3 regions of the Ruegeria sp. TM1040 genome follow, and region 1 is predicted to be linked to each of the others. Evidence: riboswitches for the same ligand, from Rfam matches in the RefSeq annotation. Region 1 holds a riboswitch; each other region holds the start of a gene.

What was found. Region 1 has a riboswitch for cobalamin ahead of TM1040_RS05170 (hypothetical protein). Riboswitches for the same ligand answer to the same signal wherever they lie in the genome.
Region 2: another riboswitch for cobalamin. It lies ahead of TM1040_RS20085 (CbtB domain-containing protein); the one in region 1 lies ahead of TM1040_RS05170 (hypothetical protein).
Region 3: another riboswitch for cobalamin. It lies ahead of TM1040_RS15460 (DUF1636 family protein); the one in region 1 lies ahead of TM1040_RS05170 (hypothetical protein).

The regions. Positions count from the first base shown of each region.
Region 1 is NC_008044.1:182,966-189,566, reverse strand. Features, by position in the region: gene TM1040_RS05185 (SRPBCC family protein) at 50-517, opposite strand; gene nudC (NAD(+) diphosphatase) at 603-1,586, opposite strand; gene TM1040_RS05175 (5'-nucleotidase C-terminal domain-containing protein) at 1,847-3,745, shown strand; RNA gene ffs (signal recognition particle sRNA small type) at 3,816-3,914, shown strand; cobalamin riboswitch at 4,075-4,309, shown strand; gene TM1040_RS05170 (hypothetical protein) at 4,433-4,879, shown strand; gene TM1040_RS05165 (protein-tyrosine phosphatase family protein) at 4,890-5,429, opposite strand; gene TM1040_RS05160 (DNA polymerase III subunit gamma/tau) at 5,653-6,601, shown strand, end outside.
Region 2 is NC_008044.1:2,331,104-2,337,704, reverse strand. Features, by position in the region: gene TM1040_RS15550 (tryptophan 2,3-dioxygenase) at 1-432, shown strand, start outside; gene kynU (kynureninase) at 434-1,624, shown strand; gene cobF (precorrin-6A synthase (deacetylating)) at 1,848-2,612, opposite strand; gene TM1040_RS15535 (hypothetical protein) at 2,685-3,176, opposite strand; gene TM1040_RS15530 (CbtA family protein) at 3,282-3,980, opposite strand; gene TM1040_RS20085 (CbtB domain-containing protein) at 3,985-4,155, opposite strand; cobalamin riboswitch at 4,194-4,408, opposite strand; gene TM1040_RS15525 (DUF1636 family protein) at 4,500-4,883, opposite strand; gene cobA (uroporphyrinogen-III C-methyltransferase) at 4,880-5,617, opposite strand; gene TM1040_RS15515 (cobyrinate a,c-diamide synthase) at 5,614-6,601, opposite strand, start outside.
Region 3 is NC_008044.1:2,315,529-2,322,129, reverse strand. Features, by position in the region: gene cobN (cobaltochelatase subunit CobN) at 1-1,169, opposite strand, end outside; gene cobW (cobalamin biosynthesis protein CobW) at 1,295-2,329, opposite strand; gene TM1040_RS15460 (DUF1636 family protein) at 2,349-2,852, opposite strand; cobalamin riboswitch at 2,950-3,189, opposite strand; gene cobO (cob(I)yrinic acid a,c-diamide adenosyltransferase) at 3,214-3,900, shown strand; gene glpD (glycerol-3-phosphate dehydrogenase) at 4,015-5,595, opposite strand; gene TM1040_RS15445 (DeoR/GlpR family DNA-binding transcription regulator) at 5,588-6,382, opposite strand; gene TM1040_RS15440 (DUF1513 domain-containing protein) at 6,527-6,601, opposite strand, start outside.

The DNA.
Region 1 (6,601 bases):
CGAAGGAATTTGGCTGTGGGGAAGGCGTGGCCGCAGGAGGTGCTCGCAACTATGCGGTCTGAGACTGCCGGTTTTCGAGCAGGTCGACAAACTCGGCTACGCGCTTGCGATAGCGGCGATTGAGCTTATTGCGTGCCAGTTTCAGGGATTGCACCAACAGTCGCGCCGCCAGAGTTTTGGGCTTCATTTCCAGACGCACGGTCATCCGCGTCCGTCGCGGAGACAAGGCCATCAGATCCACCCGCAACAGACCGGTCATGCCGCTTCCGGTGGCCGCAAAAACAACCGTGTTGGGACGGTCGCATTCGGCGACCTCTACCCGCATTTTGCGCTCAGACCCACGGAACATAAAGACCACATCCCAAGATAGGTCTTCGGGCGCCGCATCACTGTCGCCGTTTCGGCGCACTTCAACGCCACGTCGGATTGCAGATCGCTCGAAGCTTTCAAAGTCCGTGACCGCCGCGAACACCTCGTCGATGGGGCTATCGGTATCTTCTTTGGTTTCGAAGTGCATATCTCAGACCTGTCGTTTGGTCACGGGTTGGGTCGGCAAAACTGTATTTCACCGGGTGTTCTGGCTTCAAGATAACTTATGTTGGTTACTCAAGTGTATCTGCAACCCAGTTTTCCAAAAGAAAACCCGCAATCGCACCTTTTCGCGGGGCACGCACCTTGGGATGATGACCCGCGATCGCGTCCATCGCCTCTTGGCGTGTCATCCAGAATGCGTCTTCTAGCTCTTGTGGATCAAGGGTGATGTCTTCACTCAGTGCAACGCCGGAACACCCGAACATCAACGACATGGGAAAGGCCCAGGGCTGACTGGCAAGGTAGCCGACCTCGCCAACCCTCACTCCGGATTCTTCCAGTACTTCGCGCCGCACAGCCGCCTCAAGCGTCTCTCCGGGTTCTACAAATCCCGCAAGCAGCGAATACATGCCCTCGGGCCATCCGGGCGACCGTCCCATCAGAACGCGATCCCCGCGTGTGATTAGCATGATGACCACCGGATCGGTGCGTGGAAAATGCGGCGCGTTGCAGCTCGGGCAGCGGCGTTGCCAGCCAGCTTGCTCCACCCGGCTGGGCTCACCGCAGCAGGCACAGAACCCATGGCTCGCGTGCCAACTGAGCATTGCCTTGGCTGTTGCCGCCAGCTCTGCGTCACGGGCCGAGAGATGCGTCATGACCCGCCGCAATTCCAAAAAAGCATATGAGTCCGGTAGGTCCGGATGACGCTGTTCGCTTGGATCGAGAAAACTGTCGAGCGTGGTTGTATCAAGCCCCTCAGGCTGCCAGTCCTCGAGGCTCACGGCAAAATACCCCGCCCCCTCTGCGCTCCGGCCCAGAAAAAGCGCCTCCGCACGGCGCCCAGAGACAAGCGGATCGCGCGCGTTCAAAAACGCCAGCCCCTCGATTTCGGCATGATCCGGCGCAAAAACGCACAAGGGTTTGCCACGCCACAAAAGCATGATCTGGACATCTGCGGCGTCCCAAAGCGTCTGAAGCGCATCGCCATCTGCACGCAAAAGCGCGGCGCGATCGAGACCGCTGCCACCAAAGGTCACCTGCTCCGCTCGCTTCATAACCGCCTCACTTTCCGAAATTTATTTCAAGTCACCGTCCTATATAGGCGATGACTGGCCAGCCCGCGATAGGCGTGATGCCGTGATCGAGTCATACACACAAGCAAAAATGCCACGCTTTTCAAAAACTCAAAAAAAGCCCATCGCAGGGGTTTCTCAGAGGCCCATGTCTCTGTTCTTCTAATCGTTAACAAACAGATCTAGCACCGGGTGCGTTCCATATCGGAACGGCGCCTGTGAGCGATGGTGAATGGCATAGAATGACCCAAGACGATCAAGATGCCACGGGAACGCAAGAAGAGGCGGGCGACCAACCTGGCGTGACGGGGCGGTTGCGCGTGCTTGCGACATCTGATGTCCACAGTCACCTTCTCGGCTTTGATTATTACGCCGATCAAGAGCACCCCGGCATCGGCCTCAGCCGCACGGCTCAGTTGATCGCAGAGGCCCGGAAAGAGGCAGCCGAAGCTGGTGATATTGCTGTACTCTTGGACAATGGCGACTGGCTCCAAGGTTCGCCGCTTGCAGAACCGGCTCTGGCAACGGACAGCGCCTTGGCGCCTGCTATCCATGCATTTGAGGTCCTCGGGTATGATGCCGTCGGCCTCGGCAATCACGAGTTCAACTACGGCCTATCCGCCTTGTCCCGGGTTCTCTCAGCGCTCCCCTGCCCTGCGGTGAGCAGCAACATCACACCGCTTTCAGCAGATGACACCTTGCCAGTTCACAAACATCTGATCCTGACGCGGCACTTTCGAAGGGCGACAGGTGGCCAGGATGGTGTGGCGGAGGTCAAGATTGGCCTGCTGTCGGTGCTGCCCCCTCAAACCATGCTCTGGGACGCGGACCATCTGGCCGGACGCTTGCATGTGGATGACATGCTGCGCAGCGCAAAGGCTGCGATTTCAGACCTGCGGGCGTCCGGTGCGGATGTGGTGATTGCCCTCGCCCACACAGGAGAAGGCGATGACACTGCGCGGGACGGAATGGAAAACGCGCTTCGCCCCCTGTCGCGTCTGCCCGGTCTCGACGCAGCCATCGGAGGGCATACGCATTTGTTGCTCCCACCGCCCGACGGCTCGGGACGTGACTGGGAGATTCCGGTCGTCATGCCCGGGTCCGGCGGGTCTCATCTCGGGGTGATAGATCTCGGCCTGCGTCAGACGCCACAGGGCTGGCGCGTTGAAGGCGGCAGCGCGGCGCTACGCGCCGTAGCGCATCAAACCCGCGACGGTCTGCGCCCGGTTGTTTCTGAGGCACCAGATCTCGTTCTGGCGCTACGGGATGTCCACGAACAGACGCGTGCCGAGATGGCGGCAAAAGTCGGCACATTGTCCGAGGCACATCATTCCTATTTCACCTATTTTGCTGAAGATCGCGCCCTCGCACTCATTGCGACGGCACAGGCTGCCGCAGTGCAGCCGATGCTGCTGAAATCAGAGTATGCGGACCTGCCACTTTTGTCTGCCGTGGCGCCGGCCAAATTTGGCGGGCGCGCCGGGCCGCTCAATTACACGGACGTCCCACCGGGAGAGATCTCGCGCCGTCATGTCGCAGATATTTATAGTTACCCCAACGAGTTGCGCTGCATCATCGTCAACGGCCATCAAGTGCGAGACTGGCTCGAGATGTCCGCAGGGCTCTTTAATCAGCTGGAGCCTGATGCAGACGCGCGCCTGCTGGCAGATCCTGCGCGCCCGGGGCACAACTTTGATGTCATTTTCGGCCTGCAGTATGAAATCGACCCTCGAGAGCACGCGCGATTTGATGCCGAAGGACGCAGGCTCCATGAAGGGCCGGGGCGGATCAGGAACCTGCAGTGGAATGGCCGCCCCATGCACGGGGACCAGCAGTTTGCAGTTGCCTTCAACAGCTACCGCAGCAGCGGCGGTGGCAATTTTCGAATGCTTATGGATGCGCCCGGTCTGCCCCTGCCGCCGCAGATGATCCGGGATGTGGTCGGCGCCTATGTGGCCTCTGCACATGACCTTTCCGCCGTCTTTCCGGCGCCCTGGCGCTTCAGCCCGGACTTGGGCGTGGATGCGATTGCCCTCACGGGCCCGGGTGCCAGGCGCCACCTCCATGAATTGCCCGAGAATGTGGCCCGCTCCGCAACAGAGCTCGACACTGGGTTTCTGGCGCTGAAGCTGCGCCTCTGAGCGCGCGACACACGAGGATTCAAACCGGCAGCGGGTTGTCATCTTTCCGCGGCTTCCCTATATCGGGATTCGAGAGGTTGGCGCGGGCAAGCGCCTCGCCAACCTGGTCAGGTCCGGAAGGAAGCAGCCACAACGAGCCCCGCTTGGGTCGATGTCCAGCCTCTCACTTGTCACACGACCCCGCCCCAGGCGGGGTTTTGTGTTTGATGAGCCTGCTCCCTACCTGCACATCCTCGCATTGTCTTGCGCATCCCATGTGTCTTGTGCCGCGCCGCTGACCTATTTCGCGCTCGCAGAAAGATCCCAGTTGACGAGGCGACTTACCGCTGCGTAGCATCCAGACAGATGGTTCCTGCCTCTGTTTGGGGTGGGATGAAAAGGGAATACGGTGAGGCTTTGGACCATTGGGTCCCGCCAAGTCCGTGACTGCCCCCGCAACTGTGAGCGGCGAGTTCCCCGGCAAAGCCACTGACCCCAACGTCGTAACCGGCAAAAAAGGGTCGGGAAGGGCCGGTTCGCGATGACCCGCAAGTCAGGAGACCTGCCATCGGCAATGTAAACCTGAAGCCGGGCGGGGTGTCTCGGAGGAGGTCTGATGGCTGATCACTCCGCGCCCGAAGGGCCTGATCCCATCCGATGTCCCGCTCATCCCTACGGCCCCTTGATCCGAGTGCGGAGGGCACGAGAATGACGGACCACACAGAGACGCGTGACGCGGGCACGCATGAGTTTGTATCAACAACATGTTTGCACCTCGGGCGCCCCTGCCCAGCGGCGCAGCGGATGCTGGCGGCGCTGGCAAAAGCGCTCGACAGCGCCCGCGGGCTTACGAAAGACGATTTCGAAATCAGTGGTGAAAGCCGCCTCGATGGCTGTGAGAAAGCCTGCCCGGCGCGATTTGCCGCAAGTCATGCCCGTATTCGGGTGTTTTGCGATGTGCAGGCCACGACCAAAACAGAGACGCTGGACCGATTTGCGGATGCAATGTTGTCGGCAGACGGGGGCAGCGCGCATGGCACCTCCAGCGCAGACATGCCCCGCGCGTTTGGCGAAGCCCGCCCAGCGCGTCCGCCCGTGCAAGCGCCCTCAATTCGCCACCCGCAGGGGGCACAGAGACCACGTCTGATGAGCTAAGCTGCTCGGCCTATGCTGGCGGCGCTTGGCGACGGCGGCCATAGGCCCAGGCCATCTGCGCATCCGTTTCCACCGCACAGGGCCTCAGGGCCCTGAGCCGTGCAAGAGCTGCATCCGGCGGCTCGCCGCTCTCGATCATCAGCCGGAGCACTGCCATGCCGGATCGTCCACAGCCGCCACGGCAATGCACAAGGACACGCCCTCCACCCGACAAGGCCTGCCGCGCGAGCGCGCTGACCTGATGCCAATGATCCTCAAGATCCTTTGTCGGGGTCTGGTAATCCTCAACCGGCATATGAAACCAGCGGCTGCCAAGCCCCTGAATGTCCGTGCCCAGAGTCTCTACGCCAAGGATAACATGCTCGACGCGCGTGGTCATCGAGATCACCATAGACGGGCGCCATTCGTGGATCAGGCGCAGATCGGCGGCATAATCGCCCCCTGCACCGGGCGCCCGGCTCAGGGCGAGGATCCCATCGCCCACCGAAAGCGCATGTAGCGACAAAGTTGGTTCAGCCTGCTGCGGCTGCAATTTCGTAGCACTTACCATTTACTCTCCCCCCCGGGAGCCGCGGACCCATATCCGCGATACCGTCTTGTCACCTTAGCCTGCCAAAGCGTCCTACAGGTAGTCTTTTCTGTCACCTCGCCATTCTGCACGATCATCCCCAACAGCGGTGGACGAAGCTGTCGTCGGAGCTTAGTTTGCACGGAACACTTGGCGCTGGGGTCGAATCCGGCCTGCGCCCCTAAAGACCATTCGAAAGGCCCTCATGAGCGAGCACAGCCCCGAGATCTCTGACGCAGTACAGAGCGGACAATATCAGGTTCTGGCACGCAAGTACCGGCCCGAAACCTTTGCTGATCTCGTCGGGCAAGACGCTATGGTGCGCACGCTCAAGAACGCCTTTGCCGCGGATCGCATTGCGCAGGCCTTCATCATGACGGGCATCCGCGGCACGGGCAAAACCACCACCGCGCGGATCATTGCCAAGGGCATGAACTGTATTGGCGAGGATGGCCAAGGTGGCCCCACTACTGAGCCTTGCGGCAAGTGCGAGCACTGCACCGCAATCATGGAAGGCCGCCACGTCGACGTGATGGAGATGGACGCCGCATCGCGCACCGGCGTGGGCGACATTCGCGAGATCATCGACAGCGTGGCCTATCGTGCGGCCTCGGCGCGCTACAAGATCTATATCATCGACGAGGTTCACATGCTGTCGACCTCGGCCTTCAATGCGTTGCTGAAAACGCTGGAAGAGCCGCCCGCGCATGTGAAGTTCATTTTTGCCACCACCGAGATCCGCAAGGTGCCTGTGACGGTGCTCTCCCGCTGTCAACGCTTTGATCTGCGCAGGATCGAACCGGAGGTGATGATCGACCTCTTGCGCCGGATTGCGACCAGCGAGCAGGCCGAGATTGCCGACGATGCGCTGGCGCTCATTACCCGCGCGGCAGAAGGATCGGCCCGGGATGCGACATCCCTTTTGGACCAGGCAATCAGCCATGGTGCCGGAGAAACCACGGCCGATCAGGTCCGTGCAATGCTTGGCCTTGCCGATCGGGGCCGGGTGCTGGATCTGATGGATATGATCCTGCGCGGCGACGCCGCTGCAGCACTGACAGAATTGTCCGCACAATACGCCGAAGGCGCCGATCCGATGGCTGTGCTGCGCGATCTGGCCGAGATCACCCACTGGGTTTCGGTGGTGAAGATCA
Region 2 (6,601 bases), 1.1 Mb from region 1:
AATCGCAATCCCAACATGCTGCGCCCGCATGAGCATGTGCCAGAGGTGCATGCGCTCCTCAGTGCGGAGCTGGCGCGCCCGAGTTTTTATGACGAGGTGAACCGGTATCTGTTTCAGACGCTGGACGGTCACACCGAAAACCTCCCCGCGCCGAGACTGGATGCGCCGCATGCTCTGGATGAGACGATCCAAGAGCGCTGGCTCAAGGTTTACGGCGACATCGACACCTATTGGACCCTTTATGAACTGGCCGAGAAGCTGGTTGATCTTGAGGATTATTTCCGCCGTTGGCGTTTCAACCACGTCACCACGGTGGAGCGCGTGATTGGCTTCAAGCGCGGCACCGGCGGCACCTCTGGGGTGCAATATCTGCGCCGGATGCTGAGCGTGGAGCTGTTTCCTGAACTTTGGACCCTGAGAGGCGATCTCTGACATGACAAACCTGCCCAAAAAATACCTCTTCGATATTCCCGAGGGCATGATCTATCTCGATGGAAACTCGCTTGGCCCCCTGCCAAAGGGCGCGGCAGAGCGGGCCGCCAAGGTGCTGACCCAGGAATGGGGCACACAGTTGATCAAGGCCTGGAACACCGCCGACTGGATGGCGCTGCCGCAAAAAGTGGGCGATCGTATCGCGGGGTTCATCGGCGCAGCACCGGGCAGCGTGGCCACGGGCGATACGCTTTCGATCAAGGTTTATCAGGCGCTCGCGGCGGCGCTCAAGATGCGCCCCGAGCGCCGGGTGATCCTGTCGGACACGGGCAATTTTCCGACCGATCTCTACATGGCGCAGGGGCTGATCTCCACCATCGGCAAGGACTATGAACTGCGCACCGTTGCCCCCGAAGAGGTCGCGGATGCGATCACCGATGATGTGGCGGTGGTGATGCTGACGGAGGTGGACTATCGCTCTGGCCGCCGTCACGACATGATGGAGATGACAGCACGCGCGCATCAGAACGGCGCGGTGATGATCTGGGACCTCGCCCATAGCGCAGGCGCGCTGCCGGTGGATCTGACGGCCTGCAATGCAGAATTCGCGGTGGGCTGCACCTACAAGTATTTCAACGGGGGACCCGGTGCGCCTGCCTTTATCTATGCGCGGCCCGACATTGTGCTTGAGGTGGACCCTGCGCTTGCGGGCTGGCTTGGTCATGATGCGCCTTTTGCGATGGAGCCCGATTATCGTCCGGCGATGACCACGGAGCGTCTGCGCGTTGGCACGCCCTCGATTGTGCAGCTCTCGATCCTTGATACGGCACTGGATGTTTGGGACGGGGTCTCGATGGAAGAGATCCGCGGCGCGTCCGTGGCCCTGTGCGAGACGTTCATTGCCGAAGTCGAGGCCCGCTGCCCGGAACTGACGCTTGCCTCCCCCAGAGAGGCAGCGCTGCGAGGGTCGCAGGTCTCCTTTGCCTTTGAGGATGGCTATGCGGTGGTACAGGCGTTGATTGATCGCGGCGTCATCGGCGATTTCCGCGCGCCCAACATCATGCGCTTTGGTTTCACACCGCTCTATCTCGATCAGGCGGATGTGGTGCAAGCCGCCGAGATCCTTGAGGATGTGATGAAGCGAGAGAGTTGGAAAGATCCCAAGTATCAGGTGCGCTCGCGCGTGACCTGACCTGCGATGGCACACCCTTCGGAACAATAAAGCGTTGCGGCCGGGCGGGGATGCTCCCGCCCCCGTGCAGACCCTTGCTGGCGCAAGTCTCCGCTTGGGGGTGGGCCGGGCAGCCTGTCCTTTGGACAGGCTGCAGCGCTGGATCTCCACATCGGACGCCGCCGCGACTGACAGAGACGCGGATCTGGAATGAACCGCCGAGCGTCACGAAAAATGGCTGGGGTCAGCGCAGGCGTTCCAGCATGTAGATGTCCATGATCCAGCCATGATCGCGCCGTGCGCGGGCGCGCACTGACAGGATCTGGTCCTGCACGTCGGAGAGACGCCCGGCGATATTGATCTCGTTTTCCATCCCCGCATAGGCGGACCAGTGGATCATGACCTGTTCGGGACGGTCGACGCTCTGGAACGAGCACTCCCCATCCAGCATGATGACCAACGTGTCACAGCCCGCGGGCCAGCCCGCATCGCGGAGCTGGCGTCCGGTGGTGATCTGCACGGGCGCGCCGATCCGGTTGAGGGGCACCCCATGCGCCGCCGTCAGCGCTTGCACCGAGGTGATGCCGGGGATCACCCGCATCTGCATTTCCATGCGCTGACCAAGACGCTCGGCAATGCGCATGGTGCTGTCATAGAGTGAGGGGTCGCCCCAAACCAGAAACCCGGCTTGCCCGCCTTTGGGGAGATGTGCAGCGAGTGTGGCCTGCCAAACCTCTGCGATGGCGTCGTGCCAGTCCTCGACCCGCTGGCGGTAATCCGGAGTGGCCGGATCACGCACGGGAAGGTCGAATTCGACGATCTTGGGCGCCGATGCCGCGCCCGCCAGGACATCGGCGCAGATCGCTTGCCGCAGCCCGGCAAGGTCGTCCTTGCCTGCGCCCTTGTTGGGTATCAGGATCAAATCCTGCGCGCAGATTGCCTCCATCGCCTCGCGGGTCAGGTGCTTGGGGTTGCCGGTGCCGATCCCGATCAGACTGAGCTGGAGCATAGAAGGCTCTCCATCCGTTAAATCCGTCGCCCCGCAATGGGACGCCCGCGCAAAGAGGTCAAGAGTGCCCCATCAGGGGGCACTCACGACAACGCGCGCCTCGACCGGCACGCCGTCGACGGCGATGGTGCCATGGCTGTTGGAACTCAGAGAGACTTTCACCTCGGTCTCGCCTTCGGGCAAGGCCGCAAGATGCAGCCAGGACCCATAGAGGCGCGTGATTTTCTCGCCGTTCACATAGACATGTGCATGGCCCTCGCCGGGTTGATCGGCCCCCGAGGCATGCTCCGGGGCGAAGCGAAAGTTCTTGGTCTCCACTTGCAGGTTCCAACCGGACATCGCGTCGGGCGTGACGTGGATCTCGACCGAGGGCGCCTCTGGACCAGAGGGGGAATTCACCAGTGCGGAATGGTCGTGCGTGGCCACGCCGGATCCGCCACCGTGGTGCGCAGGATCAGAGTGATCATGCCCATCCAGGGTGACGCCGTTTCCTGCGGCGGTCAGAAATCCGATACCGCCCCCAAACACAAGGCCAATGGCAAACAGAGCGAGCGAACGGGACATGGAAGGTCATTCTCCGGAAAGTAAACGTATTTGAGGCTGCAGCGCAGTCTCGCAGGCTGTCCCCGCTGCATGCAATGACGCAGCGGGGACAGCCTGGAGAGCCGCCTAAGTGTTGGCATCCGCATGTGCGGCTTCGGTCTGCCAGAAATAGGCACAGAACACGCCGAGCAATGCCCATGCCGCCATGCCGATCCCCAAGGCGCGCGCCGCAAAAAGGGCGCCGATCTCGGTTGGCACCGGACCTGCAAAGGTCTCGGGCTCCGGCGCGCCGATCACATGCGGCGCCATCAACAAGAGCGCGGCCACCACATAGGCCACCAGATTACCGCCAAAAGCGATCAGCCACATGGCAACACCTGCGCTCGCCACTGTGGCGGCCCACCAGATCTGACGGGCGCCCACATCGGCGGCGGCAACGCCGGGCACTTCTGGTGCGAGCGAAAAACCGGGCGCAAAGTGAAGCGCCACAAAGCCTGCCAATCCCCACAGCAAGCCCTGTCCGGTGCGGATTTCATGGCCTTGCCGCTCCGCAACCGACATCAAGGCCACCAGGATCAGCGCGTAGCCAGTGTAAATCAGCATGGTGAAGAGGATGCTGAGCAAATTGCGCATCGGCTCGTCAAAGATGCCCGGCAATTCGGGATGGGCGGATACGGTCTCGCCGCCGAAATGCACAAGCGCGCCCGATTCATAGAGTTCGGCATGCAAAAGCACCGGCTGCACGAAGAAAAGCTGCAGAAGGGCGGCAATCAGCCCCGCTGCAGCACCAGCGAACAACGCGCTGGTCAAAATGCGTGCGAACATCTGCTTAGTGGCAGGGGAAGCCGGTCGCGTGGCGCACATCATGCGCAGCATCATGCAGGGTGGAGGCCTGCACATGGCCGGTCACGGTGATGATCCCCAGACCCAGTACCACGGCGAAAAGAACCGGGATGATCTGGCTGGCAGAAGCGGTCGTGTTGAGCGTCTTGGTCGTCATAATTCGTCCTCCGTGTCGTCACACCCGACGACACATTCACTGTCCTCGTTTCATACGGCCGGTCTCCTGACTCGCGGGTCGCGGCGATCATTCTCCTTCCCGGCCCAGCGGCCAGTGGATGCTGAATGTCGCTCACCGCTCACAGTCGCGGGGGCGGTTGAGGCTTTGGCGCCGCGATTGGGTCCGCCGTTCCTCATTCCCGTTTCAGTCCCGGCGCTTTGCGCTCTGGGACACCGTATGCCGTCGACAATGCGGCGCGCGCGCGCGATCGGTCAAGCATGAAACCGCCCTTGGAGCGCGCATTCGCGGCATTTTATCACGCAGGTGGTCTCTGACTGGCAGCCTCACTCCTCGGGAGAGGCGGCGGAGCCAGTTTGTGACGCGGCGGTAGTTTCGGGCAGGGGGGCAGGGATGCGCGCGATGGCTTTGAACCTCAGCTCGCCAATTGGGCGCGCATCCGTGAAGGTGCCATCGGCGCTTGCCTCGTAGAGCCGCAGAAACCTGAGTATATCGGGTAGGTCCGCTGCTGTGATCTCCCCAAAGAGATAGGCTGTCTTGCCGCTTTGGCGCACCGAGAGGGTCTGCGGGCGTGCACAACCCGACATGCAGTCAACCGATTGCAGCAGGGCCCTTGGATGAGCCTCCCGCAGCGCCGCTGCCAATTGGGGCAGCAGCGCGGGATCGGCATCTTGGCAGGTCCGGCACAGCGAGATCACCGGTGCGGTCATTGCGACACGAGCGCGTCATCGTCGGCCAAGGGGCCATAAAGGATCAACACTGGCGCGGGGGAGATGATGGCCTCCAGGAGGTCCGGCAGGGCAGCCACTGTCACCCGGTGCAGCTCTTGGGCGGGGGTCGAGACCCCAAGCGCCACCAGCGCCGGTGTGGTCTCTGGCAGGCCTGCCTCAAGAAGCAGCTCAAGCAAAGTCGCAAAGGTGCGTTTGCCCATGTAGACCACGGTTGTGGCCTCGGGGTCTGCAAGAGCGGTGAGGTTCATATGCTCGGGCAGGCCGCCGGTCACGTCATGGCCCGTGATAAACTGCAGGCGCCGTGCCGTCAGCCGCCGCGTGAGCGGAATACCCGCCGCCGCAGCGGCTGCCGAGGCGGCGGTGACACCGGGAATGATCTCGTATTTGATGCCAGCGGCGCGCAGCGCCACCATTTCTTCTTCGAGGCGCCCAAACACACCTGAATCGCCCGATTTCAGACGCACCACATGGGCGCCGGACTGGGCGTATTCCACCAAGAGCTGGCTGACGTGGTCTTGCTTGGGCGAGGGGCGCCCGGCGCGTTTTCCGACGCCAACCATATCCGCATCCGCGCGCGCATGGGAAAGGATCGGCCCGGACGACAGATCATCAAACAGCACCGCGTCAGCCGCCTCCAGCCGCTTGACCGCCTTGAGGGTCAAAAGCTCGGGATCGCCCGGCCCGGAGGACACAAAACTGACAAACCCGCTCATGGCTGCTCTCCGGTGATGAGGTGAAAGAACGTACCGGTGACATGGCCTTTGACGGAGCCGGTCTCGGGCACCGGGTTGCCGTCGGCGTCCATCACCCGGGCCAGTGGGGCGTCTGGCTCGTCGAGGATGGTCGAATAATGGAACTCATGTCCGCGCAGAAACGCGCCGCTGTCAAAGCCCGGCATCGGCGCTTCTAGCGCTGCGCGGCGATACCCGAGGTGGAACTTGCGCTTTTCATAGGATGTCACAAGCCCAAGGAGCCCCGCCATCTGGTGCCGCGTGCCGTCCTTGTCGATCAAGGCCTCGCCAAGGGCCATGTAGCCGCCGCACTCGCCATGCACCGGTTTGGTTTTTGCGTGTTCTGCCATGCCTTTGCGCCAGATGTCGGCTGCGGCGAGGGTGGAGCCGTGCAACTCGGGATAGCCCCCGGGCAGCCAGACCAGATCGGCGTCCTTGGCGGGGGCTTCATTGTTGAGCGGCGAGAAGGGCAGGATCTCTGCTCCGGCGGCGCGCCAACCCTCGAGAAGATGCGGATAGGTAAAGGAAAACGCCGCATCGCGCGCCAATGCGATGCGTTGTGCGGGCGGACGCGGCAGGGCGCGAGGGGCCGGTGCTGCGGCGGAGCTGGCCACCGCCCGGATCGCGTCAATGTCGACGTTTTCGCGCAAGAAGGCCGCATAGCCGGCGATTGCGGCCTCAAGATCGGGGTGTTCAACCGCCTGAATGAGGCCGAGATGGCGTTCGGGCAGAGCCAGATCGCCGCGTCTCGGCAGGGAGCCCAGCACCTTGACGCCCGCCCGCTCCATCCCAAGCCGGGTAAGCCGGTCGTGACGGGGACTCGCGACCCGGTTCAAGATCACTCCGGCAAAGGGCAGATCGGGGTTATACATCTTGAACCCCAGCGCGGTGGCCGCCGCCGACTGCGCCTGACCGCCCACATCAATCACCAGCACCACCGGCCAGCCCATCCTGAGCGCGGTTTCC
Region 3 (6,601 bases), 1.1 Mb from region 1:
GCGAGGTTGTAGTCGCGTCCGGGATATGTCGACAGCACCAGCGCAAGGCGTGTCTCGGCGCGTGTTTGTCGTGCCAGCCTGAGATGCGCCTCGATCCGGTCGAGTGCTGCGGAGATGCGTTCGGGATCGGCGCGATGGGTGAAGCGAGAGTATTGCAGATCCGGGTCGCGTTTTGTCGGCGCCTTGAAGCTGACCACTCCGGCAAAGAGCCTGCCGTCCACTTCCGGTAACACCACATGCATGGCCAGATCCGCAGGCGAGAGGCCCCGGTCCGCCAGATCCCAGTCCTTGCGTCGCGCGGTCGAGAGCGCGACCTGGAAGACGGGACATCCTACAAGGCTCAGGGGCGAGGCGCTGCCATCGCGCCCCTGCGCCGAAAACGCGGTGGCATTGATGATCGCAACCGGCGCGCGCTGCGAAAGCTCTGCCCGTAGCCATTGGACAGCGGCGGGGGCTTTGAGGCTGGGGGCGAAAGCACCAAAAGCCGCATAGCCACGCGCGCGCAATCCCCGCAGGATTTCATCGATCGGAGCCGTATCAGCGGAGGTCAGATAGGAGCGATAAAACGTCACCAGCACCAAGGGCTTATGGGTCTTGGGCAGGGCGCTGAGCGCGCCGTCGTCGGGATCGTAATAGCCAAAATCCGGCACCGTCTTTTGACCAATCACGGGGCTCGCATATAGCCCCGACGCCAGTGCCAGTTGCGCCAGCGCGGCCTGCGCGGCCACGGCCCCACCCGCATCGCAGAGCGCCTGAAGGCGGCGCAGGGTAGAGATCGGCAGGGTCGAGAGCTCGTCAAGGCGGGGATCTTCCTGGCCATCGGCAGGCAGGACGGCAAGCGCAATGCCCTTGCGCCGGGCCAGGTCCTGAAGCGTCGCCAGACCGTAGGACCAGTAGCTCTCGCCACCAATCAGACGCACCAAGACGCCTTTGGCGCCTTCGAGGGTTTGCTCGGCGTAGACATCCACCGAGAGCGGATGTTTGAGCGCGACCAGATTTGCGAGCCGGGTCGAGGGCAATTTGCCCGCCGCGCGGTGCCAGCCTGCCGCAAAGGCGCCAAGGTCGCTGTCGGAGAACGACAGCACCACCAGATCGCCGGGGGTCTGCCCGACGTCATAGGGGGTGTCTGTTTCTCCGAGCCCGTGGCTCTCGCGGAAGACGACGTGCATGGGGTGGTCCGCTTCGTTCAAATCGGAGAGGGCAGCGTCAGACCCTGTATGGGTGCAAAGCGCCCTCCCGGGGGAGGGTCGGGCGGGACCTCACGGCGAGAGGTCAGCGCCCTTGGTGTGGAAACTCAGGCCCCGAGATCGGCGTGGATGCCTGCTGTGTCGACGTTATCATGCTCGGCGATCACCACCAGCTGGGTTTTACGCTCCTGTGCGCCCCAGGGTTGGTCGTATTGCGCGCGCAGACGTTCGCCCACCGCTTGTACCAGCATTCGCATCGGTTTTCCTTCCACGGCCACATAGCCCTTCACCCGCAGGATGTTGCGGCTGCGGGCCATCTCGATGATCCGTTTTTGCAGGTCTTCGGGGTCGGATACTTCGCCCATTTCGACCACGATCGATTCAAAATCGTCATGTTCGTGATCGTGATGTCCGTCGTGATGGCTCGGGCGGGCATCAAGGTCGTCTTCGGCCGCAGCTTCCAGTCCGAGGATCACGCGAGGATCGATCACGCCTTCGGTCATCGGCAGGATCGGCAGTTTGCGCGGGGCCTCAGATTCGATGATCGCGCGGGCTTTGTCGACACCGGCCTCACCGGCGAGATCGGCCTTGGACAACAGTACGATATCGGCGCAGGCGATCTGATCTTCAAAGACTTCGGAGAGCGGGGTTTCGTGATCGAGGCTCTCGTCTGCCTCGCGCTGGGCCTGCACGGCGTCCAGATCTGGGGCAAACTGGCCCTTGGCGACGGCCTCGGCATCAGCCAGAGCGATCACACCGTCAACGGTGATGCGCGAGCGGATCGCGGGCCAATCAAAGGCCTTGAGCAGCGGTTTGGGCAGCGCCAGGCCAGAGGTCTCGATAACGATGTGTTCGGGCGGTTCGGGCAGCGCCATCAGGCTCTCGATGGTGGGGATGAAATCATCCGCCACGGTGCAGCAGATGCAGCCGTTTGCGAGCTCCATGATGTTCTCTGCGGGGCAGTTGTCATCCGCGCAGGATTTCAGGATGTCGCCATCCACACCGGCGGTGCCAAATTCGTTCACCACCACAGCGAGGCGCTTGCCCTGCGGGTTCTGCATCAGGTGACGGATCAATGTGGTTTTGCCCGCGCCCAGAAAGCCGGTGATGACGGTGACGGGGATCTTGTTCAATGAGGTCATGTGAGATCGGCCTTTCGGATCAATCCTTTGCGCTTTGCAACGCAGGTGTGTCTGGGGTGTCTTCGGTCTGAGCGCCGGGGGCTTGTGTCGGCGTGAGCGCAACACTTGGCATGGAGACGGGCGGGATGCGGGCGATGGATTGCTTGCGAAACACCACGGGGCGCTCGCGCCAGGGCACGAACCCATCCTCGGTCGAGGCATAGGCCGTCGCGCCGGCAAGGATCTCGTCGAGATGCGCGTCGGGGTCGAGATCGCCGTAGATATAGCCCCAGCGCGCAGGGCCGCCCGATAGATGCAGCGTGCAGGACCGCTTGCAGGCCGAGAGACATTCCACCCCACGGACGGTGACGCCTTCGGGCAGGGCGCTGCCTGCCAGCCGGTCCGCCAGAATACGTCCCGGGCGCGGAGCCTCGGGGTCGCTGCCTTCTGGGCGGCAGGTGGTGCAGACGGTCAGAACGACCGGCTCCGGACCTTGATCCTCTGGGCTTTGATCGTCCGGGCTCTGATTGGGGATCTCTCCCATGCGGCCTTTTCTCCTCCTCTGGGGCGAAGCGGGGCAGGCCAGATGGGGGCGCGCGCAAGTGCTGGCAGGCCCTCAACCGGTCGCGGCACACCCCGTCCGCCGGTTCTCACGCGTTGGCAGGTCTCCCGGCTTGCGGATAGATCCGCCCCGAGTGGGGCGCGAACGGTCTCCCTGCCTTCCCGGCCTGCCCACAAGGGGCGCGCCAGTGGCGTTGGAAGACCTCTCCGGTCACGGTCGCGGGGGCGGCTGTGTTTGGAGCAAGGATGATCCCGGCCCGACACATTCCCTCTTCGCCCAAAGGCTGTCACCTTCGGGAACCAACGAAATTTCCTTGCGCCATGGGGCATGTCTTTGTCAAGAGATGGGCAAACCCTGGGTCAGACCCGCAAGGAGCAAGACAGTGAGCGACCAGACATCCCAAAAGTCCGAAACCGGCATCTCAGAAGAAGAAGCGGCACGCCATGCCTCGAAGATGGCCAAAAAGAAGGCCGCGCGGGACCGGATGATGAAGACGAAAGATGGCGAAAAAGGTCTGATTATTGTTCACACCGGCCCGGGCAAGGGCAAATCCTCTTCGGGATTCGGTATGATCATGCGCTGTATCGCCCATGGCATGCCCTCGGCGGTGGTGCAGTTCATCAAGGGGGCCTGGCAGACCGGCGAACGGACGCTGATCGAGGAAAACTTCTCGGATCTCTGTCAGTTTTACGCGATGGGCGAGGGGTTTACCTGGGAGACGCAGGACAAGGCCCGGGATATTGCCGCTGCGCGCGCGGGCTGGGAAAAGGCCAAGGAGATGATCCTTGATGAGAAGAACACGATGGTTCTGCTCGATGAGATCAACATTGCGCTGCGCTATGAGTATCTTGACCTTGAGGAGGTTCTTGAGTTCCTCGTCGAGCACAAACCGGCGATGACGCATGTGGTGCTCACCGGGCGCAACGCCAAGGAAGAATTGATCGAGATTGCAGATCTGGTCACAGAGATGACTCAGGTGAAGCATCCCTTCCGTGCCGGGATCAAGGCGCAGAAGGGCGTGGAATTCTAAACCCCAAACGCAGGGCGCGGGGTGGGGATGCGAGGCGCTGCCTCGCGCTCCGGGATATTTTTCGTTAGAAGAAGAGGGGCCGCGGGCCCCTCATTTTTGTTTTCCGTTGAGCTTTTAGCCGGTGATGCGCGCCTCGATGTAGCGGTTGACGGCACCGCGAGCGTCTGCATCGAGACGCAGGCCGAGTTTGGTTCGGCGCCAGAGGTAGTCCTCTCCGGAGCGCACCCATTCGTTTTGAATGGTCCAGTCCAATTCGCGCGCGGTGATGGTCGCGCCAAAATCCTCCCCGAGATCCGACGGCGTGGTCGCATCGCCCAGAACATCCCAAGCCTCGGTGCCATAGGCGCGGATCAGGCGGCGCACGGCATAGGGGGTGAGGAACGGATAGTCTTGCGCGAGTTTGGCACCCAGTTCCGTCACGCCCTCGACGGGGAAGTCGCCACCGGGCAGAGCGACACCGGCCGTCCATTTCTCAGGCAGCTCTGGAAAGACTTCGTTGATCTTCTCGAGCGCGGCTTCGGCGAGTTTGCGATAGGTGGTGATCTTGCCGCCAAAGACGTTGAGCAAAGGGGCTTGGGCGGTGTCGAGTGTCAGCACATATTCACGCGTCGCTGCCGACGCCGAGCTGGCGCCATCGTCATAGAGCGGGCGCACGCCCGAGTAGGTCCAGACGATCTGCTCGCGCGTGACGGGGCGCTCGAAGTAGTTCGAGGCAAAGCGCACCAGATAATCCTGCTCTTCCTCGGTGCAGACGGGTTTTGTTTCGGGATCTGGGTGATCTGCATCCGTGGTGCCGATGAGGGTGAAGTCTTCCTCGTAGGGGATGGCAAAGATGATGCGCCCATCCTGACCCTGGAAGAAATAGCAGCGCCCATGATCATATAGCTTGGGCACGACGATATGGCTGCCGCGCACGAGGCGTACGTTTTCGCGGCTGTTCTGGCCCAGCTTCTGGCGCAGCACATCTGCAACCCATGGGCCACCGGCATTGACGAGCATCTTGGCGCGGCGCGTTTCTTCCTCGCCGGTGGCAAGATCCCTGAGGCGGATCTCCCAGTGATCGGCGTGGCGGGTGGCGTTGATGACTTCGGTGCGGGTCAGGATCTCTGTGCCGCGGCTTTCGGCGTCGCGCGCATTGAGCACCACGAGGCGAGCGTCCTCGACCCAGCAGTCGGAATATTCAAAGGCCTTTTTGAATTTTGATTGCAGCGGCTTGCCTGCCTCGTCACGGGTCAGATCCACCGTCGTGGTGCCGGGCAGGATGCCGCGTTTGCCAAGCGTATCGTACATGAAAAGGCCCAGCCGGATCAGCCACGCAGGGCGGCGGCCTTTCATCCATGGCATGAAGGTGGTGAGCAGTTTGGAGGTTGGTGTGGTGTTGTCGAACCGCATGTCTTTGTGAAAGGGCAGCACAAAGCGCATTGGCCAGGAGATATGCGGCATCGCACGCAGCAGTACTTCACGTTCGATCAGGGCTTCCTGGACGAGGCGGAACTCGAAATATTCAAGATAGCGCAGCCCGCCGTGAAAGAGCTTGGTCGAGGCCGAGGATGTCGCGGACGCGAGATCGTTCTTTTCCGCGAGGGTCACGGAAAGCCCACGGCCTGCTGCGTCGCGCGCGATGCCACAGCCATTGATGCCGCCGCCAATGATGAAGAGATCGGTGATCTCGGTGCTTTGCGAGGAATCAGTCATTTGCGCTGCTTTCGTTTTCTGCGCCGCCGTCTGCGATGAGGATTCGTGTGCCAGCGGCCTCTGCGGCCTCGGCAAATTCCGCGGGAACGGGGCGGTCGGTGATGACAAGGTCCAGCTCGGCCAGCGCGCAGATGCGCACTGGGGCAGAGCGGTCGAATTTGCTGCCGTCGCACATCAGGATGCGCGTGCGGGCGTTTTTGAGGATCGCGCGGGCGACGGATACTTCGCGCGCGTCGTGGTCGAGGATGGCACCGTCGGCGTCCATGGCAGAGGCGCCGATCACGGCGTAATCGACCTTGTATCGATTGATGAACTCGACGGCCTCTTCGCCGACGATGGCGCCGTCGCTTTGCCGGATGGAGCCGCCAACAAGGATCAGGTCACGCGTCTCCATTTCCATCATCATATTGATAATGTTGATGTTGTTTGAGAGCACCGTGAGGCCCTTGTGGCCAGAGAGTGCACGCGCGACCTGTTCGGTGGAGGTGCCGATATTGAGCGCGATGGAGCAGTTTTCCGGGATCACCTCAGCCGCCAGAGCTGCCATCGCGCGCTTGCCGGTCGCGTTGAGGCTGCGCCGTTCGGCATAGCCGCGATTTGACGCCGAGCTGATGCGCATCGCGCCGCCATGCACGCGGCTGAGCTGCCCTCGGGCAGAGAGGTCACGCAAGTCTGTTCGCACCGTCTGCAAGGATACGCCAAAGCGCTGCGCGAGGTCTTCGACCTCGACGCGATCCTGCTGGGTCAGCAAGGAAAGGATTTCGTTTTGGCGGTCGTTGGCGTCCATTTGCTTTCCTTTTCCCGAATATCTTTAGGCGAATGCAGGTATATTGTCACTATTGATTTTCGTTTTGGTATTGGGTGGCATCAAAAAGAAAGCCCCTCGCAAAAGGGCAGAGGGGCTTTGTATCGGTGTTTGACGCGAATCTGCTTAGGGCTGGCGTGGTGCCGATGCCGCCGAGGAAAGGGCGATGAGGTGGTTGTCCCAAGCCAGGGGCGCCTGCGT